3 regions of the Pseudoalteromonas sp. ECSMB14103 genome follow, and region 1 is predicted to be linked to each of the others. Evidence: predicted binding sites of a transcription regulator. Region 1 holds the regulator's gene; each other region holds the start of a gene.
What was found. Region 1 encodes MetJ, which represses methionine synthesis genes. Its sites were predicted from a motif close to TAGACGTCTAGACGTCTA; they were not measured.
Positions count from the first base shown of each region.

Region 1 (4,468 bases):
ATTTTCATATTTCTCTGCTATGCATAACTATTTCCTGTTCTTATTCTGAATATGCATAAACCTTTACAGACAAACCGCAAATTATTCTCTATATTTTTAATTAGTTCATTTTTTAACTAAGTAGTTAAATGTAGCTAACGTGAAGTTATATGTTTTTAAAGTATGTGAATAAGTCTATTTTTGCTTATTTTTATAGTACTTTATTAAGATATTTTATAAAAAATAATGAAAGAACAAATGTGCCTTTAGAATCCGTTATTGGATGAATTTTTATTTATAAAGTGTCGATATAATTTACAAAAGTTATTGAAAAACCTCTTAAAATTAATCGAACTAGCATATAACAGGATAGACCTGATATTGCTTGGAATTTAAAAATAATAAGGGTATCGTAGCCTAAACTTCACCTCTCACTTTTACTTTAATTGCAGGATACAATCGCGTTATGTCAGACTTTCGTGAACAAGCACTACACTATCATTCGCATCCCGTTCCAGGAAAAATTAGCATTGAACTAACAAAGCCTGCTGAAACGGTAAAAGATCTCGCATTAGCATATAGCCCAGGAGTTGCAGAACCCGTACGTGAAATCGCTGCAGATCCTGCAAACGCTTATAAATACACAGGTAAAGGGAATATGGTTGCGGTTATCACTAATGGTACTGCAATTTTAGGCTTAGGTAATTTAGGCCCACTTGCTTCAAAACCTGTAATGGAAGGTAAGGCGTTACTGTTTAAGCGATTTGCTGGCCTTGATTCTATTGATATCGAAGTGAAACACCGCACTACTGAAGACTTTATTAATACAGTTGCTAATATTGCCGACACGTTTGGCGGAATTAACCTTGAAGATATTAAGGCGCCAGAGTGTTTTGAAATAGAAAAAGCATTGATTGAGCGCTGCAGTATCCCGATATTTCATGATGATCAGCACGGTACTGCCATTGTAACTGCTGCGGGTATGTTGAACGCGCTTGAGGTGCAAGGCAAGTCTATCGAAAATGCGACTATTGTGTGTTTGGGTGCTGGTGCTGCTGCGGTTGCTTGTATGGAGCTGTTAATTAAGTGTGGTGCTTTGCGCGAGCACATTTATATGCTTGACCGTAAAGGTGTTATTCATACTCGTCGTGATGACTTAAATGAATACAAAAAACTTTTTGCTAACAATACAGACAAGCGCACGTTGCAAGATGTTATTGAAGATGCAGATGTATTTGTTGGTGTATCGGGGCCTAATCTATTAGCTGCCGATGATTTAAAATTAATGGCAGAAAAACCAGTTGTGTTTGCTTGTTCAAACCCAGATCCAGAAATTGATCCTGCACTGGCTCATTCTGCTCGAAACGATCTAATTATGGCAACGGGTCGATCAGATTACCCTAACCAAGTTAATAATGTACTGTGTTTTCCGTTTATATTCCGCGGTGCTCTTGATGTACGCGCCAGTGCAATAAATGATGAAATGAAAATTGCAGCTGTAGAAGCGATAAGAAGTATTGCCAAAGAGCCTGTACCTGCTGAAGTACTGACGGCTGCGGGTGTTGATAAGCTGGAGTTTGGTGATAAGTATATTATTCCAAAACCAATGGATCCTCGTTTATTACCACGCATTGCAAAAGCGGTTGCAATAGCTGCTGTAGAGTCAGGTGTTGCACAAATTGATTTACCAGAAAACTATATGGAATAACGACTAAGTCGTAATTTAGATACAAAAAAACCTCAATTAATTGAGGTTTTTTTGTGTCTAAATTACGTTTAGTCTTCGTTTAAAACAGGCACTTCTAGCCCCATTTCTTGCATTATTTTTTTCACTTCTTCAGGCACTTTTTCGGCGTTGTCTTTACGTAAGTCGTCGTCGTTAGGCAAAGGTTGACCGGTAAATGCATGTAAAAATGCTTCACAAAGTAATTCACTATTTGTTGCATGACGTAAGTTATTAATTTGACGACGCGTGCGTTCGTCCGTTAATACCTTTAATACATTTAGTGGGATTGAAACGGTAATTTTTTTTACTTGTTCTGATTTTTTCCCGTGTTCTGCGTATGGGTGAATATACTCACCATTCCATTTAGCCATAAGATGTATCGTCGCCTCAGATTAATAATTGCTCATATGCACTACAATGCATATGAATATGCGTGAAATTCTATCGATTTAAAAAAGATAGTCAAATACTAGTTGTTTAGCCATCTGGAGCTTTAAATGTTTTGACATCTTTAATAAGATAAATTACTCTTTTAGACGTCTAAACATCCAAATTAAATAGGTGACGAATATGAGCGAAAAAAATAAAGCAACCATTGCAGTAAGAAGTGGTGTTGAAGCAGACAAACATCATGGCGCAGTTGTCGCACCTATTTACTTATCAACCACCTATTCGTTTGCCGACTTTGATACAAAGCGTCAATACGATTACGGGCGAAGTGGTAACCCCAATCGTGATATTTTAGCCGAAACCTTGGCTGAGCTTGAAGGCGGCGCACGCGGTATTATTACTGCTACGGGTATGTCTGCCGTTCATTTGGCTACGCAAATCCTGAATCATGACGATACGTTAGTGATCCCACATGATTGTTACGGCGGAAGCTATCGTTTATTTACTTCACTGCAAAAGCGCGGTTTGCTCAAGCTAGAAGTTTTAGATTTAACACAAGCACAAAGTTTAGATAAAATTTTAGCAATTAAACCTAAGCTAATTTGGATAGAAACACCAAGTAACCCATTACTACGCTTAACTGATATTAAAGCAATAACCGATGTTGCTAAACAGTGCGGTGCTTTAGTCGCCGCCGATAACACATTTTTATCACCAGCATTACAAAACCCTATTAAATTTGGTGTTGATATAGTTGTACATTCCACCACCAAGTACATCAATGGTCATTCAGATGTAGTGGGCGGTGCGGTGATTGCTGCTTCACAAGAGCTGGGCGATGAACTGGCATGGTGGGCAAATAATATAGGTATTACAGGTGCGCCATTTGATAGTTATTTAACATTGCGCGGGTTGCGAACACTAAATGTGCGTTTAAAGCAGCATCAAGAAAACGCATTAGCGATTGCTAAATACCTAGAAAAGTCGGAATTTGTTCGCCAAGTTTATTACCCAGGTCTTGAATCACACCCACAGCATGAATTAGCCAAAGCGCAGCAACTAGGCTTTGGTGGCATGGTGAGTTTTGATATTAAAGGAGACGTAAACGATGCTGCGGCGTTTTTAACCAGCTTACGTGACTTTAGCTTGGCAGAGTCTTTGGGCGGAGTAGAGAGCCTAATATGCCATCCTGCAACCATGACCCATGCTGGCATGGAGCCTAAAGCTCGTCTTGAAGCGGGGGTGGGCGATACACTTATTCGAGTTTCAGTAGGTATAGAAGATATAAACGACTTATTAGCTGATTTAGAGCGCGTGTTTCAGCTTGTAAAGCCAGGCAGTAAAGCAAATTTAAACAAAGGAGCAGGCGGTGACATTAAATTAAGTGCCGCTCATCCAGCGCTTTGGTGAACAATATGACACAAACAGTACATAAATTTGGTGGTTCAAGCCTTAGTTCGGCTCAGCGGTATGAGCGGGTTGCGAGTATTATTTTAGAGCATACTCAGCCGGGCGATTGTGTTGTTGTATCTGCGGCGGGAAAAACAACCGATACTTTAGTAAAGTTATGGCAAAGCTATCAGCAACAAGATACGCATGTCGTTGCTGATATATTGCTGCAATTAAATAATCATCAAACTGATTTAATCACACAGTTACTTCATGCAGATCTTAAGCGAACTGCTTTAACGCGTTTGCATAGTGAACTAACAGCGATTAGTGAATTGATAAAAAACCAAGGCTTGAAAGAGGCTCCCTTGCTTGCTCATGGTGAGGTATGGTCTGCACGCTTATTGGCGCTTTACCTTACGCAATTAAATATTAATGCTTGTGACCTTGATGCTCGAACACTTTTTACATTAAATAATGGGCAATTGTTACATACCCAAAATGCGCAGCAATGTGCGAAGTTTATAACCCCAGGCTGCATTAATGTTGTTACAGGCTTTATTGCATCAAGTACGTTGGGTGATACGGTTACACTTGGCCGTAATGGGAGTGACTATAGTGCAACCTTACTCGCTAATTATTGCCATGCTAAGCAGGTGTGTATTTGGACTGATACACAAGGTGTATACAGCACAGACCCTCGCAAAGTTAGTAAAGCGGTTAAATACAATAAAGTATGTAGAGGTCAAGCTAACCTATTAGCGCGATTAGGTAATCCTGTTTTACACGCTAAAACGCTTTCTCCTTTAAGAAGCAGCGATATAAAACTATCTGTTCGTAGTAGTTTTGATGTGCAAGCAACGCCTACAGATATAGTTAAAGAAGGAAATGTAAAACAAAAGCGTTTTATTACCACGTTAAACAACATCGATTTATTAACAGTTGAAAAGCTGGCCGAAGGCGAAGTCGCAGATGTTAGCCAGC
Region 1 is NZ_JWGY01000001.1:62,432-66,899, forward strand. It holds gene RF53_RS00255 (malic enzyme-like NAD(P)-binding protein) at 446-1,687, shown strand; gene metJ (met regulon transcriptional regulator MetJ) at 1,756-2,076, opposite strand; gene metB (cystathionine gamma-synthase) at 2,276-3,505, shown strand; gene metL (bifunctional aspartate kinase/homoserine dehydrogenase II) at 3,511-4,468, shown strand, end outside.

Region 2 (4,468 bases), on a different contig from region 1:
GGCGTTCACCACCTGAAAGGTGCTCAATTTTAGCATCCCACTCAGGTAAGCGAAGTGCATCGGCAGCGCGCTCTAGTACGTTATCGATATTATGACCATCGTGCGCTTGAATAACTGCTTCTAATTCACCTTGTTCTTTAGCCAGTGCGTCAAAGTCAGCACCTTCCATTGCGTACTCGTTGTACACCTCGTCAAGGCGATTAAGGGCGTGTTTTACTTCGCCAACAGCTTCTTCAACTATTTCTCGTACTGTTTTGCTTTCGTCTAGTACTGGCTCTTGTGGTAAGTAACCAATTTTAGTACCAGGCTGAGGACGTGCCTCACCTTCAAAGTCTTGGTCAACACCGGCCATAATACGTAGCAATGATGATTTACCAGAACCATTTAAACCAAGCACACCAATTTTGGCGCCAGGAAAAAAGTGCAACGAAATATCTTTTAAAATTGTACGCTTAGGCGGCACAACTTTAGATACTCGACTCATCGAGAAAATAAACTTATCAGGTAAAACCATGGAGGAAAGCCTTCAAATAATAATAAAAATTTTAATGTTGTATTGTAGTTGTTGAGAGGTGAAACAGTCAACGAATGGCGAGTGGGAATATATCTTTATCGTTTTATCTCGTTAAATGTATAGTTTTATTTGGGTGTGCTAACGTATTTAAACCATAGTAAAAATAAGAAAAACCCATGACTATACAAAAAGTAATAACAATGTTGGCTTTGCTTACGTTATTTACCACAAACCCCAAAGCTAGCGCAGTCGATTCTCCTTGGCCCGAAATAAGAAAACAAAGAATAAATAAACTCCTGCCAAACGCTTTAAAAGCAGCTAAGGTAGATGCTTGGCTTATTGTTTGTAGAGAAAATAACAACGACCCATTGGCTGAGCATATTGGCTGTGAAAACGCAGGTTCGCCAGCGGCATATTTATTTTATTTTAATAAAGGGGCGTTTCATTCGGTAGCATACTCACCTTCAAGCGAAGCAAAAGCACTCGACGAGCTAAACATACATGAAAAAGTGATCTCGGTGCCACGCAGTGTGTCTGCGTTAAAATACGCGGCTGAGTTTATAAAAAAACAACCCTTTGAGCGTGTAGCAATAAATGTCTCTGATCTTAATGCACAGGCAGATGGGTTATCGCACTCGCAATACAAGCAATTAGCTAACTTATTAGGCGCAAAGCAAACAGCAAAGCTCGTATCTTCTGAAGAAGTCGTTTATCAATGGCTTTCAATTAAGTTACCTGCTGAAGTTAAAATAATGAAAGAGGCCGCAATGCTTTCAGCAACGTGGCAAATAGAGGCTTATAAAACTATTATTCCGGGTAAAACCACCGATGCCGATGTAGCTAAATTTTTAAAAGCTAAAATGAAAGCACGAGGTGTAACCGATGCATGGGCTGCCGATCAAAATCCTAACGTAAATTCAGGTCCCGATCGCGGGCATTCGCATTCTACAAATAAAGTCATTATGCCGGGCGACGTAATTCAAATTGATTTTGGCGTAAAGCTCTACAATCGCTGGGTAAGTGACATTCAGCGTTTTGCTTATGTACTTAAAGAAGGGGAAACCTCTGCACCAGCCAACATTCAGCAATATTGGATTAATGCCCGAGATAGCGGTTTTGCCGCATTTAATGCAATGAAACCCGGCGTAAAGGGTATAGACGTGGATCAAGCTCAAACCGTATTAATGAATAAATACAACTCAGAGCCTGTGCCATGGAGTACCGGCCATCCAGTAGGGTATGTTGCACACGATACCGGGCCCAATTTAGGTGGCTCTCGCAGTGCCCAAGTAAGGCCTGCTGCTCATCGTAAACTTAAAGAAGGAATGGTGTTTGCTTTTGATGGTTTTTTTAGTTGGCCTTTAAACAACACCGAGTTTAAAACCATTTCGGTTGAAGAAATGGCTGTAATTACCAAAAACGGCGCTGAGTATTTAATTCCCCCTCAGCAAAATTTAATATTAGTGGGCAATAATTAGTTCATTATTTTAAATGCAGTGAGTTAAGCCTCTTTTTAAGGGGGTGACTCATTGCTTGCCACATACTTAAGTAATAATGAATAAATTCATTTAGACATCTATACATCTAGAGGTTGATATTTTTTGCTTTCAGTTCATAATTAGCACAAGTTTTTATGAGTAGGAGTTAAAAATATGCCAATTACCGTAAAGGATGAGCTTCCAGCCATTGCACGTTTGCGCCAAGAAAACGTATTCGTCATGCCAAAAAGCCGTGCAAAAACGCAAGAAATCCGCCCAATGCGTTTGGCTATATTAAACTTAATGCCTAATAAAGTAGAAACCGAAGTACAGTTTATTCGCTTACTTGCAAATTCTCCTTTGCAAGTAAACGTAGAGCTGCTGCGCCTAGACACTCACCGCAGCAGTAATAACTCAGAAGAACACCTAGATACCTTTTACCGCTATTTTTCAGAGGTAAAAAATAACAACTACGATGCGCTTATTGTTACAGGCGCACCGCTTGCGCATTTAGAGTATGAAGATGTTGCCTACTGGGAAGAGCTTAAAGTCATTATTGATTGGGCAGAGCAACACGTTACCTCTACGTTGTTTTCGTGTTGGGCGGCTCATGCAGCGCTATTCCATAGCTACAATTTAAAGCGCGACTTAAAACCCAATAAGCTGTGTGGCGTATTTACTCACCAATGCCATTTTAAACACGGGGCATTAACCCGCGGTTTTGACGATACCTTTTTAGTCCCACACTCACGTTATGGGCACATTGACATAAAAAAAATAAATGCGTGTGACGATCTCGTTGTATTAGCAGGCTCTGAGCGAGTGGGTGCTTACTTATTAAAAAACAAATCGGGTAGCCAAGTATTTATAACAGGCCACCCAGAATACGATGCCGACACCCTAAAAGGGGAGTACGAGCGTGATTTACAAAAAAGCCCAGATGCGCCAAAACCTGAAAACTATTTTCCCGATGATGATGCAAGCAAGCAACCGTCAAAAACGTGGCAAAGCCATGCTTTTTTACTTTTTTCGAACTGGTTAAATTACTACGTGTATCAAACCACACCGTATGATATTAATTTAGTTAGCCAAGATGTGAGGACTAACAACTATGCCGAATAATACAGCCGCCAACAAACAAGCCGAACTAAGTGAAGCGCTTAAAGAGCGTATTTTAATTTTAGACGGCGCTATGGGCACTATGATCCAAACTCATAAACTTGAAGAAGAAGACTACCGAGGCGAGCGTTTTAAAGATTGGCACGTACTAATTAAAGGTAATAACGATTTATTAAGCCTCACTAAGCCAGAGTTAATAACCGATATACACCGCGGCTTTTTAACTGCCGGTGCAGATATTATTGAAACCAATACCTTTAACTCAACCACCATTTCGATGGAAGATTACGACATGGCAAGTATAAGCCGTGAGGTAAACCTAGAGTCGGCCAAACTCGCGCGCGCAATATGTGACGAGTTCACCGCTAAAAATCCAGAAAAACCACGCTATGTAGCCGGTGTTTTAGGGCCAACATCTAAAACCTGTTCTATCTCGCCAGATGTAAACGACCCAGGTTACCGTAACGTAACGTTTGATAAGCTGGTTACTGCGTATGTAGAGTCTACCCTTGCATTAATGGAAGGCGGCGCTGATTTAATACTTATTGAAACCATATTCGACACCCTAAATGCAAAAGCCGCCTCATTCGCAGTTGAAGAAGCATTTGAGCAAGCCGGGCGCACATTACCCGTAATGATCTCGGGCACAATTACCGATGCCTCAGGGCGAACGCTTTCGGGGCAAACAACCGAAGCATTTTATAACTCTATTCGCCATATTAAGCCTATTTCAATTGGCCTTAACTGTGCCCTTGGGCCAGATTTACTGCGCCAATACGTAGAAGAGCTTTCGCGGGTATGCGAAACATTTACCTCAGTACACCCAAATGCCGGTTTGCCTAACGAATTTGGTGAGTACGACCTAGAGGCTCCTGAAATGGCAGCCGAGATTATAGATTGGGGCAAATCGGGCTTTATTAATATTGTGGGTGGTTGCTGTGGTACAACGCCTGAGCATATTCGTGCATTTGCTAAAGGGCTTGAAGGGGTAAAACCTCGCGCATTGCCAGAGCTTGATGTTCGCATGCGTTTATCAGGCCTTGAAGCCTGTAACTTAAATTAAGGAGCCGCCAATGACACAGCAAATTGCAGTATTTACCAATGTTGGCGAGCGTACCAACGTCACCGGTTCTGCCATGTTTAAACGCTTAATCATGGAAGAAGATTACGAGACCGCCCTGAATGTTGCCCGCGAACAAGTAGAAAACGGCGCCCAAGTTATAGATATAAACATGGATGAAGCCATGTTGGACTCAAAAGCGGCCATGGTTAAGTTTTTAAACTTAATTGCCTCAGAGCCTGATATTTCTAAAGTGCCTATTATGGTCGACTCCTCTAAATGGGAAGTAATAGAAGC
Region 2 is NZ_JWGY01000006.1:123,803-128,270, forward strand. It holds gene ettA (energy-dependent translational throttle protein EttA) at 1-514, opposite strand, end outside; gene RF53_RS11570 (M24 family metallopeptidase) at 691-1,992, shown strand; gene metA (homoserine O-acetyltransferase MetA) at 2,167-3,114, shown strand; gene RF53_RS11580 (homocysteine S-methyltransferase family protein) at 3,104-4,174, shown strand; gene metH (methionine synthase) at 4,185-4,468, shown strand, end outside.
Region 2: a site for MetJ is predicted at 2,084-2,101, ahead of metA (homoserine O-acetyltransferase MetA). Genes of this name have one in related genera too.

Region 3 (4,468 bases), 400 kb from region 1:
GCGCTGATTTTTCTACAATCGTTGCATGATGGCCTTTAAGCTCTGGCGCATCAGGAATACTTAAACGGTTTTGCTCGCCTTTAGGTAAGGTTGCTAAATCGCTCATAATATTTGCTTTAAGCGCTTTTGGCACGGCGCCAATTAAACCCAGTGTTAGTTTAGATTGAGTAAGCTCTGAATTGTAAAATGCTTTTACATCATCAAGCGTTAATGCTTCTAAATCAGAAATATCACCGTAGTTGTAGCTCTCAAATGGGTGGCCTTTGTAAAGCGTGCTGTAGAGTACTTCTTTACCTAGCTCTTCATCGTTAGATGCTTTTAATCCCGACTTAATACCGTCGATCATTTCTTTTTTAAGGCGTTTAAAGTCATCGTCTCTAAAGCCTGGGTTAAGTAATTGTTCGCTTACAAGTGCATACCAAGTTTCAGCGTTATCTTTATGAATACGCCCTTGGAACGACAGCATTTCTTTGTCAATCTGGTAACCAAAACTACCTGCAAGCGGATAAAGCGCTTTTTGAATTTCTTTGTAGCTGGTACTTTGCGACCCACCTTGAGCAAGCATTGCGGCGGTAAGCGCAGCTACACCTTTTTTACCTTGAGGATCAGCAGCTGCCCCTGTATTAAATAAAAAGTTTACATCAATCAGCGGCGAGCTATTGGTTTTATCAAGCACTTTAAATACAGGTGCCTCTGGGGCTTGTTCAAGTTTTGCAACTACTGCACTTAAACTCGCCTCTTCTGCAAACCCCGGTGCTTTATCAAGTGCCGACATAGTTACAGTAGTACGCGTGTTATCTACAAAGTATTTATTAGCAACCGCTTTAATATCCTCAGCGGTGATGTTGTCGGCTGATTTATAAAGCTGGTTAATAACCTCAGGGTCGCGCTCAAAATGCATGTAACTTGCAAGCGTTGATGCAATTGCTTGCGACGAATCTAAACCATTAATAAAGCCATATTTAAGGTTAGACTTTAAGTCACTTAATTTTTGTGCATCGACCAATTCTGTTCTGGCTTTTGCATAAGTGCGGTTAATTGCATCACGCGCTTTTGCTAAATCATCAGCGTTTTCTACTTTTACAAATACATGCAGTAAGCCTGGATCTTTGGTTTCTGGATTATAAGTAAACATTTGACTCGCTATTTGTTTATCAACAACGAGCTCTTGATATAAATCTGAGTTACTTGAAAAATAAAGCTGCGAGATTAAATCAAGTGCAGCTCTGTCTTTTTTAGCGGGTTCCCACGCAGCACCTTTATACGATACCAATAGCCAATGCCCCGGCAAGGCTTTATTTTGTTCATGCAAATATTTAGGAGCTTGCTGTTTTGGCTCAGCTTTAATATCGGCAACGTAATTGCCTTTTTCCCAACCACCCCAGTGTTTTTTAACCATTGCCATTGTGGCTTTTAGGTCAACATCACCCACAATAACTAGCGATACATATTCTGGCTTATAAAACTTATCAAAAAATTCTTTACCGTAAGCCATTTGGTCTGGCATGGCTTCTATGTCTTCAAAAAAGCCCATTGTGGTGTGTTTGTAAGTATGCTTTTCAAAAGCCTCTGCACGCACAGCACTTAATAACTTGCGAATCGGGCTGGCGTTATTTTTTAAGTACTCACCTTTTACCGTCAATGCTTCGGTTCTAAATTGCTCTTCGGTGTAGGTTAAGTTTTGGAAAATATCAGCTTCAATCTCAAGTACTTTATCAAGGTGCTGCTTTGAAAAGTTTAAATGGTAGTTAGTGTAATCGTTGGTAGTGTATGCACGGTTATCAACCCCTGCATTTTTGAATATGGCGGTGTATTCGTCTTGCGGAAATTTTTTAGAGCCTTTAAATACCATATGTTCAAAAAAATGAGCAAAGCCGGTCTTGCCCGCTTCTACTTCATTACGCGAGCCAACAGAAACGGGTATTTGCAACGAAACGACATCAGGGTAATCCGTTTTTACAACCATTACACGTAAGCCATTCTCAAGCTCTTCAATTAAGTAATCTTGTGAAAAAACACGGTCGTCAGTTGTTTTTATTTGTTCTTGTTTTGCTGCTTGTGTTGTTTCATTTTTTTGCATTGCACAGCCAGTTAAAGCGAGTGATACCGCAAGGCTTGTTGCTAATAATTTAAATTTCATAATTGTCCTTTAGTAAATTGAGCAAAGTTGTTGTCAAAATATTTACAATTTCACTACTAATTATGCCCCAAAGCCAATGAATATAAGAGCCCTCAGTCGCTTTATTATGTAAACAACTGTGTCATGCACTTAATTTAGGAACTCCTTTGTATGAATAATCCTCACGTTGCTTGAAAAACTTTCACTTAAAAAATCTATCTAGACGTCTAAATGGCTGCTATATTAAATCTATCAACCATTGAGCTGGAATGAGGATTATGGCTTTATCACTTCAAGAGAAAATTGAGGACACTAATCAAGGTGTTTATCTTATTGGCACAACGCCACCCAAAATAGGCACTGATAAAGCGCAGTTAAAAACCATTGCAGAAAAACTATTAGGCCGCTTACACGAAATTGAATACGACGGTGTTGTAATTTACGATATTCAAGATGAGAGTAGCCGTACTAATCAGGCTCGTCCGTTTCCATTTAAACAAACGGTTGATCCGCGTGAGTACAGTAAGTTGCTAAAAGACTTATCACGCCTAGATGTAATTACCTACAAAAGCGTAGCGCAACGCGGTGAGGCTGAATTTAAAAAGTGGCTAGATGAAACTAAAAACGAGTTTGATTTAAAAAATGTCGTTTTAGTGGGTAGCCCATCGTCGGAAGGTGATATTAAACTAAGCCTACCTGACGCTTATAAGACATTAGCTAAGCAAAGTGATGACTTCTTTTTAGGAGGCGTAACCATTGCAGAGCGACATGCAAGTAAACGTAATGAACACGAACGCTTAATAGAAAAAACAACACAAGGTTGCCAATTTTTTATATCGCAAGCGGTTTATAATGCTCAAGCTACTATTGATTTAATAACAAGTTACGCGCGTACCTGCAAGGCACAAGGCGTTACACCAAAACGTATTATACTCACGTTTACACCATGTGGCGGTGAAAAAACCCTAGAGTTCATGCAATGGCTAGGGATTTCTGTTCCTGAGGCGACCAAATGGCGCATGCTTGACGCCGACAACACCTTGAGTGAATCGGTGCGTATTTGCCGCGAAAATCTCGATTCAATTTTAAAAAGCTGTGCACACCTAGACGTGCCACTGGGTTTAAACATTGAAAGCTTAACAAACCGTAAAGAAGAAATTGACGCATCAATTAACCTATACCGTTTATTAAAAGCAACTATGGAGCTCAACCTAGCTGAGAAACAAATATCGTAAAGTTAAACTAATTTACACCCTTCTTGGCAAGCTAATGCTTGCCTTTTTTACCTCACCAGCTTATTAAGTAAACAACTCAAAAAAATTAAATACACACCCACTTTGCTATTACTTCAAACATACTTTCAACCTTAATGGGCTTTGAAATATAGCCATCCATACCGCTATCTTGCGCCTTTAATAGATCCGTTTCTCTTGTATTAGCAGTCATTGCAATAATGGGTAAATTTTTAAACTTTGCTTGTTTCTTTATTTCTATGGCTGCCGTATAACCATCCATTCTAGGCATTTGGCAGTCCATTAACACACCATCGTAAGTTTTATGTTTTAGCGCATCTAATGCCTCAAGCCCATCGTTAGCAATATCAACAATTAAGCCATTTTTACGCAGTATTTGTGTAGCTACTTGTTGATTGAGCGGGTTATCTTCAACCAATAAAATATGAATGCCTTGCAGTTTTTGTAGTGTGTTTTGTGTATTTAAGCTCTCTTGTGATTCTGGTTTTTTTAGTGTTTTTATATGCATAATCTGTAAAAGTACGTTATGCAAAGTACTTTTAATTATTGGTTTTATGAGTACTTTATAAGTGTTATTACCAAACCCTAGTAGGCTTTCGTTTAGCGCTTTATTTTCACAAGGCGCTATTACAATTAGCTTTTTTGCATTTAATTTAAGCTTATTGCGCAAAGACTGCGCAGCACTATCATGATTTAAATTTAAAGTTCGCCAATCTATAAATATAAAATCGTAATCATGTAGCATGCCTAGCCGGTCTAATACTTGGTTGATGTTATTTACAGTGTCAAATTTTACTTCAAAACCTAAAAGCAGCGTTTGTAATGATGTTAACTGACTATCTGAACTCTCAATAACAAGTGCTCGCTTGGCTCTAATTTGTGATATTTCAAACTCATTTTGCTTAGTCGAATAATTGAGTGGAATAGTAAAACTAAAGCAGCTCCCCTTATTTAATTTGCTGTTTACTGTAATATCGCCCTGCATTAGTTCGACCAATGTTTTGCTTATTACCAAACCAAGCCCCGTTCCACCAAACTTTCGGGTTGTCGATACGTCAGCCTGAGTAAAAGGTTTAAATAGTGAGTCAACTTGTGC
Region 3 is NZ_JWGY01000001.1:464,710-469,177, reverse strand. It holds gene RF53_RS02120 (M16 family metallopeptidase) at 1-2,140, opposite strand, end outside; gene RF53_RS02115 (methylenetetrahydrofolate reductase) at 2,398-3,354, shown strand; gene RF53_RS02110 (response regulator) at 3,440-4,468, opposite strand, start outside.
Region 3: a site for MetJ is predicted at 2,340-2,357, ahead of RF53_RS02115 (methylenetetrahydrofolate reductase). Genes of this name have one in related genera too.